Regions from separate parts of the Enterovirga sp. CN4-39 genome, predicted to be linked through region 1. Evidence: predicted binding sites of a transcription regulator. Region 1 holds the regulator's gene; each other region holds the start of a gene.
The links. Region 1 encodes LexA, which represses DNA repair genes until DNA is damaged. Its sites were predicted from a motif close to TGTTCNNNNTGTGTTCNG; they were not measured.
Positions count from the first base shown of each region.

Region 2: recA (recombinase RecA) is a predicted target of LexA. The motif match lies at 1,059-1,076, and genes of this name have one in related genera.
Region 3: rmuC (DNA recombination protein RmuC) is a predicted target of LexA. The motif match lies at 854-871, and genes of this name have one in related genera.

Region 1 is NZ_JBMSEF010000001.1:44,724-46,924, reverse strand. Features, by position in the region: gene ACO2SS_RS00220 (nickel/cobalt transporter) at 1-30, opposite strand, end outside; gene ACO2SS_RS00215 (DUF1007 family protein) at 21-665, opposite strand; gene lexA (transcriptional repressor LexA) at 810-1,511, shown strand; gene ACO2SS_RS00205 (ComEC/Rec2 family competence protein) at 1,512-2,201, opposite strand, start outside.
Region 2 is NZ_JBMSEF010000009.1:6,471-8,671, forward strand. Features, by position in the region: gene cckA (cell cycle histidine kinase CckA) at 1-275, shown strand, start outside; gene recA (recombinase RecA) at 1,134-2,201, shown strand, end outside.
Region 3 is NZ_JBMSEF010000039.1:11,219-13,419, reverse strand. Features, by position in the region: gene ACO2SS_RS28195 (tetratricopeptide repeat protein) at 122-688, opposite strand; gene rmuC (DNA recombination protein RmuC) at 895-2,201, shown strand, end outside.

The sequences.
Region 1 (2,201 bases):
TGCCGCAAGCGCGGCCGAGCTCACGGACATGCGACGAGCACCCGGGAGGCGAATTGCGCGCCGAATTGCGAGGCGGCGTTCAGGGCGTTGAAGAAGGATTCGCTCACCGATTGCGTCTGGCTCTGCTCGGGCGGCTTCGGCCGCGTCACCTTCAGGGCGCAGCCGCTGGGCGCCCCATCGAGCCTCACGGCGTCGTCGCCCTCGGCAATGGAGAAGTCGACGAAGAAGGTCGGGTCGTAGACCTCCAGCGTGAAGGCGCGGTCCGCCTTGGCCGGGCTGCGCAGCGGCAGGTCGAAGGTCAGCGTCAGCACGTTGTCCTGGAAGGCGGTCGTGTAGTTCGCCGGCTCGCCGAAGGAGAGCTTGCTCCCATTCGCCTTGGCGTTCGTGAAGAAGCCCTGCTCGGCCAGCGCCTCCATGTTGATCTTGGCGAGCTCGCTCATCTTGTCGGGCGCGAGCTTGCCGTCAGGCCCCTTCTCGAAGCCCTGGACGGCATAGGCCGAATAGGCCTCGTCGAAGGTCCAGCCATGGCGGATGCCGGTGATCCGCCCCGTCGCGTCGTAGAGGATGGTGGCCTTCGACTTCACCCAGACATGGGGGTGGGCCATCGCCCCGGTGGAGAGCAGGGCTAGGACGAGGCCGGCGCCGAGACTGTTGACGAATCGCATGTTCAGAGGCTGACGCGCAGAGGTAAGCGCCCCGGTTAACGGCCGAAATCGGCTGAAAAGCGACGCTTGTGGAACACAGCAGGAACGGCTAACTTGTTCTTGCTTTGTTTCGAGCGCGAGTCGGAACGCCGCGCGGAGGTGACGATGCTGACCCGCAAGCAGAACGAGCTGCTTCGCTTCATTCACGAGCGCCTGCGTGAGACAGGCGTGCCGCCATCCTTTGACGAGATGAAGGAGGCGCTCGACCTGAAGTCGAAATCCGGCATCCACCGGCTGATCACGGCGCTCGAGGAGCGCGGCTTCATCCGCCGCCTGCCCAATCGGGCACGGGCGCTGGAGGTGATCAAGCTGCCCGAGCCGATGGCGCGGCCGAAATTCTCGCCGAGCGTCGTCGAGGGCGGCTTCGGCAAGCCGCGAGGCATACCGACCCCGCCTCCCGCCCCCGCCTCTGCGTCGGACAGCCGGGCGATGCAGATCCCCGTCATGGGGCGGATTGCGGCCGGCACGCCCATCAGCGCCATTCAGAACAGCTCCCACACGATCACCGTCTCGCCCGAGTTCCTGGGCGGCGGCGAGCATTACGCGCTCGAGGTCCGCGGCGATTCCATGGTGGATGCGGGAATCCTCGACGGCGACACCGTCGTGATCAAGCGCCAGGACACGGCGAATACGGGCGACATCATCGTGGCCCTGATCGACGACGACGAGGCGACGCTGAAGCGCTTCCGCCGCCGCGGCTCCTCCATCGCGCTCGAGGCTGCGAATCCCGCCTACGAGACGCGCGTCCTCGGACCGGACCGCGTGAAGATCCAGGGCAAGCTCGTCAGCCTCGTCCGGCGCTACTGATCACGGGCCGGGATCGCCGTCCGGCGCCTCTGCCGGCGGGAGATCCGGCTCCGCCGCTGCCTCCGGCGGGTCGGCGGGAGGCGGTCGGGACGAGCTTGCGGCCGAGCTCGGCGTTCGGGCTGCAGCTCGGAAGGCGACGGCTTTGGGCAGCCAGGGCCGGGTCTCGTCCGGGCGCCGCGCCGTCGCGAGCGTGAAGCCGGTCTCCGTGGCCCGGATCGCCGTGGCGCCATGTCCGGCGAGATGCTCGCGGTCGATGACGATCGAGGCGGCGCAGCCGGCCGGAGAGGTCAGGCGGGAGATCACGATCGCCGCGCGCCGGCAATCCTCGCGGAAGCCGCGTCGATCCTCAAGATAGGAGACGTATCGGCCACCCGAGAGGAGAACCGTGCAGCCGATCGGGTCGCAACGCGCTCCCGTGCGGATCGCAGGATCAGTCCCCTTCCGCCCGTCGCCGTCCGCCTTGAGCCATTGCTCCGCCGTGAAGGAGGGAACGCGGCCGACCACTACGAGCCGCCCGTCCTGCCCGCGGATCGCGGCTCCCGAGCCGTCCCGGGCGACATAGACGTCCTGGCGCGCCGATCCGAAGGCGGCGACAAGGCCGAGGGCGGCCGGCGCCACGGCCAGCCAGCGGAGCCCCGAGACGAACAGGGTGGCGCAGAGAAGCGCCACGACGAGCAGCATCAGCGCTCC
Region 2 (2,201 bases), on a different contig from region 1:
CCGCATCGGGCGTCGAGGCGCTGGAGATCGTCGATGCCCACGAGGGCGCGATCGACCTCGTCGTGTCGGACGTCGTGATGCCGGAGATGGACGGCCCGACGCTGCTCGGAGAGCTGCGCAAGCGCCGTTCGGACCTGAAGATCATCTTCGTGTCGGGCTATGCGGAAGACGCCTTCGCCAAGCACCTGCCCGAGGGCGAGAGCTTCTCGTTCCTCGCCAAGCCCTTCAGCCTGAAGCAGCTGGTCGAGACCGTGAAGGGCGCGATCCAGCGCTGAGCGGCCGCCGCCTCCGCCTCCGCTCATCCCGGCGCAAGCCGGGATCCGGCAGCCGGTCGGGCCTGGTACCGGGCTTCCCCGATGTGAGCGGCGGGCAGTCTTGACAAAACCAGAATATTATCCTATGTCCTTGCCTGTCCCGGCCCACAGAGGGGCGTGTGCGCAGCGTGGCTCGTGCGGGTCGGGAACGGTGGTCCGGGGAAGTCGGCGTCACGCACCGGCACCCCGGGCGGCCCAAGTCGGCAATCCCGGCTGGCTGAGCCTGCCGGTCACTGTCCCGGGGCCCTCGCGGGTCCAGGAGGACGCAGCGGGAGGATAGAAAGGTCACCCTCCCGGGGGTTCGCCGAAGCAAGCCTCAAACACCGTGTGCGGGAGGTCCGGGCGAGAGCGCCCGCGGGTTCCGACACTCCCTTCCGGCATCCGATCCGCCCGCCGGAGCGGTGCCGCCCGACCTCCCGCACCACCCTCTCGGGATCCCCGAGGGGAAGTCTCGGCGTGGGCGATTTCAGGATCTGGCTCGAGCGCGCCGCCGCGCCCCCTCTCCCCTGCCGGAGAGGGATGGGGTGAGGGCAGGACTCCCCAGGGCAAGCATCCGCACCCGACTTTGCTGTGAGCGTGTCGCTTCACATCCCAGGTCGGTCCCTCACCCCGACCGGCTGCGCCGTCCGACCCTCCCGCACGGGAGAGCGTGACCCGCTCATCCCGGCGAAAGCCGGGATCCACGAGCCAGCGAAGGCGAGCAGGAACTTCCATGTCGGCCCACAGCGCGAGATCTTGTGCGATGAGAACAAAACAGGTACAAATCCCGGGCAGCACGCATTGAGCCGACCCGTCCAGCCTGCCATAAGGACTTGCCCAATGGCCCAGTCAGCCCTTCGAATCGTCGAAAGCCCCTCCATGGACAAGACCAAAGCGCTGGACGCCGCGCTTTCCCAGATCGAACGTTCCTTCGGGAAGGGCTCGATCATGCGTCTCGGCAAGAACGAGAAGGCGGTCGAGATCGAGACGGTGCCGACCGGGTCGCTCGGCCTCGACATCGCGCTCGGCGTCGGCGGCCTGCCGCGCGGCCGCGTGATCGAGATCTACGGCCCCGAATCCTCCGGCAAGACGACGCTGGCCCTCCACACGGTCGCGGAAGCCCAGCGGAAGGGCGGCATCTGCGCCTTCGTGGACGCCGAGCATGCGCTCGATCCCGTTTACGCCCGCAAGCTCGGCGTGAAGCTCGACGACCTCCTGATCTCGCAGCCCGATACGGGCGAGCAGGCGCTGGAGATCTGCGACACGCTGGTGCGGTCGGGTGCGATCGACGTCCTGGTCGTCGATTCGGTCGCCGCGCTCACGCCGCGGGCCGAGATCGAGGGCGAGATGGGCGACGTGCAGCCGGGCTCGCAGGCGCGCCTCATGAGCCAGGCGCTCCGGAAGCTCACCGCCTCCATCTCCCGCTCCAAGGCGATGGTCATCTTCATCAACCAGATCCGGATGAAGATCGGCGTCATGTACGGCTCGCCGGAGACGACGACCGGCGGCAACGCGCTGAAATTCTACGCCTCCGTCCGCCTCGACATCCGGCGCGTCTCGACGCTCAAGGATCGCGACGAGGCGATCGGCAACTCCGTCCGCGTGAAGGTGGTCAAGAACAAGGTCGCGCCGCCCTTCAAGCAGGTCGAGTTCGACATCATGTTCGGCGAAGGCATCTCGAAGGTCGGCGAGCTGATCGATCTCGGGGTCAAGGGCGGCATCGTGGAGAAGTCCGGCGCCTGGTTCTCCTTCGACAGCCAGCGTCTCGGTCAGGGGCGCGAGAACGCCAAGACCTTCCTCAAGGAGAACCCGGACGTGGCGAACCGCATCGAGAATGCGATCCGCCAGAATTCCGGCCTCCTCGCCGAGCGCATTCTCGAGAATGCGACGCCGACGGAGGACGACCTG
Region 3 (2,201 bases), on a different contig from region 1:
GCCCCGGCGCCGGCTGCGAAAACCACGCGAGTGTCGCGGAAACGGCCCCGAGTTCCAGATGCCCCGCGCCGGGTCTCGTGATCAAGGGGCCGGTCGCTTTGCGCGTCCCGGCCCGCCCGGGTCAGAGATCGCGGCCTTCGATCTCGGGTGTGATCCGCTCCACGATCTTCTTCGCATCGTCCAGGAACGGGTGCAGTTCGAGCGCCTTGCGATAGGCGTCGAGGGCGCGGCGCTTGTCTCCGGACGCCATGTAGACGTGGCCGAGCGCGGCCCAGGCGGAGAAGTGGCGCGGCTCGGCCGTCAGGGCCCGGTGCAGGTCCGCCATGGCGTCCGCCGGGTCCTCCAGCAGGTAGAAGGCCGCGGCGCGGCGATGCCAGGCCTCCGCCCAGTTGGGCCGGAGCTGCGTCACCCGGTCGAGAAGCTCGATTGCGAGCGGCGCGTCCTTTCCCTCCAGCGCCTCGACGGCGCGGGACATGAGGAGGTCGGCCGTGTCGCTGCCCGACCGGGCGAGACGCCGCTCGATCAGGTTGGCGACGCCTTTCGCCTCCGTCTCGTCGCCGGCGGCGGCGAGGCGGGCGTAGAGGTCGTCCAGCGTGGAAGGCCTGCGGGTTTCGGGTTTCGGCTTCGCCTGGCCGTCGGCCGGGCTCTGCTCCAGCGAGAGGCCGGGCGAGCGCTCCGGGCGGGACATCTGGGCGAGCGCGGCCGTCGCCCCGAGGGCGCAGGCGAGCGTCGAGACGATGAGCCGTCGCATCCGGGGATCATCCCGGAGGCGTACGATCCCGTCAATGTGGCGCGATGGCCGGCGTCGCGCTGTGGATCGTGGCGCTTGCGGGCTCGCCCCGAGGGGGCGTTTCGTTCTAGCTTTGTTCGGCTGTCCGACTCGCACGAGACCTCATGCCGTTCGATCCCGTTTGGCTCGCCGTCGCGCTGGGTTGCGTGACCTCCGCGCTCTCGCTGCTCGCCGCCTTCAAGCCCCGGGTTGCGGGCGATCCGCTGCTGCGCGACAGCCTCGACGATCTCCGGAAGGATCTCGGCCTCCTGCGCACGGCCTTGGCGGAGGACCTGAGGCGCGGCCGGGAGGAGACCGGCAGCCAGGCCCGCGACCTGCGGGAGGAGGTGCAGACGATCGTGGCCCGGCTCAGCGAGACCCTTGGCGGCAATATCGGCCGGCTCGGGACGGCGCAGGCGGAGAAGATCGAGGGCGTCGTCACGAACGTGAAGTCGCTCGCGGAAGCCAACGAGCGCCGGCTCGGCGAGATGCGGCGAGACGCCGACGAGGGCGGCAAGGCGCTGCGGGAGGAGGTGGTGCGGCAGCTCAAGGCGCTGGGCGAACTCCTCGACGGCAGGCTGGAGAAGGGCGCCGTCTCGCAGAAGGAGCGCCTGGACGGGGTGGCGACCGAGATCCGGCGCCTCATCCAGACGAACGCGGAAGCCAACGAAAACCTTCGCCTCACCGTGGAAGGCAAGCTCGAGACGCTGCGCAACGACAATGCGCAGAAGCTCGAGGAGATGCGCAAGACCGTCGACGAGAAGCTGCAGGGCACGCTCGAGGAGCGGCTCGGCGAGAAGTTCAAGATCGTCAGCCACCAGCTCGAACAGGTGTTCAAGAGCGTCGGCGAGATGCAGTCGCTCGCCTCAGGCGTCGGCGACCTCAAGCGCGTGCTGACCAACGTGAAGACGCGCGGCACCTGGGCCGAGGTCTCGCTCGGCCACCTGCTCGAGCAGGTGATGGCGCCCGAGCAGTTCGTGCGCAACGTGGAGATCAAGCCGGGATCGGGCGAGCGCGTCGAGTTCGCGATCCGGCTCCCGGGGCAGGGCGAGGGCGACCGGGCCGTCCTCCTGCCGATCGACGCCAAGTTCCCGAGCGAGGATTACGAGCGGCTGATCGACGCTTCCGAACGCGCCGATGCGGCCGCCGTGGAGGCAGCCCTGAAGGGCCTGGAGACCCGCATCCGCCAGGAGGGGCAGACGATCTGCTCCAAGTACATCTCGCCCCCCGACACGACGGATTTCGGGATCCTCTACCTGCCGACAGAGGGCCTCTATGCCGAGGTGATCCGGCGGCCGGGCCTGGTCGATCACCTCCAGGGCCAGTGCCGCATCGTGGTGGCCGGCCCGACCGTTCTCCTCGCCATCCTGAACAGCCTGCGCATGGGCTTCCGCACGCTCGCCATCCAGCAGCGCTCCAGCGAGGTCTGGCA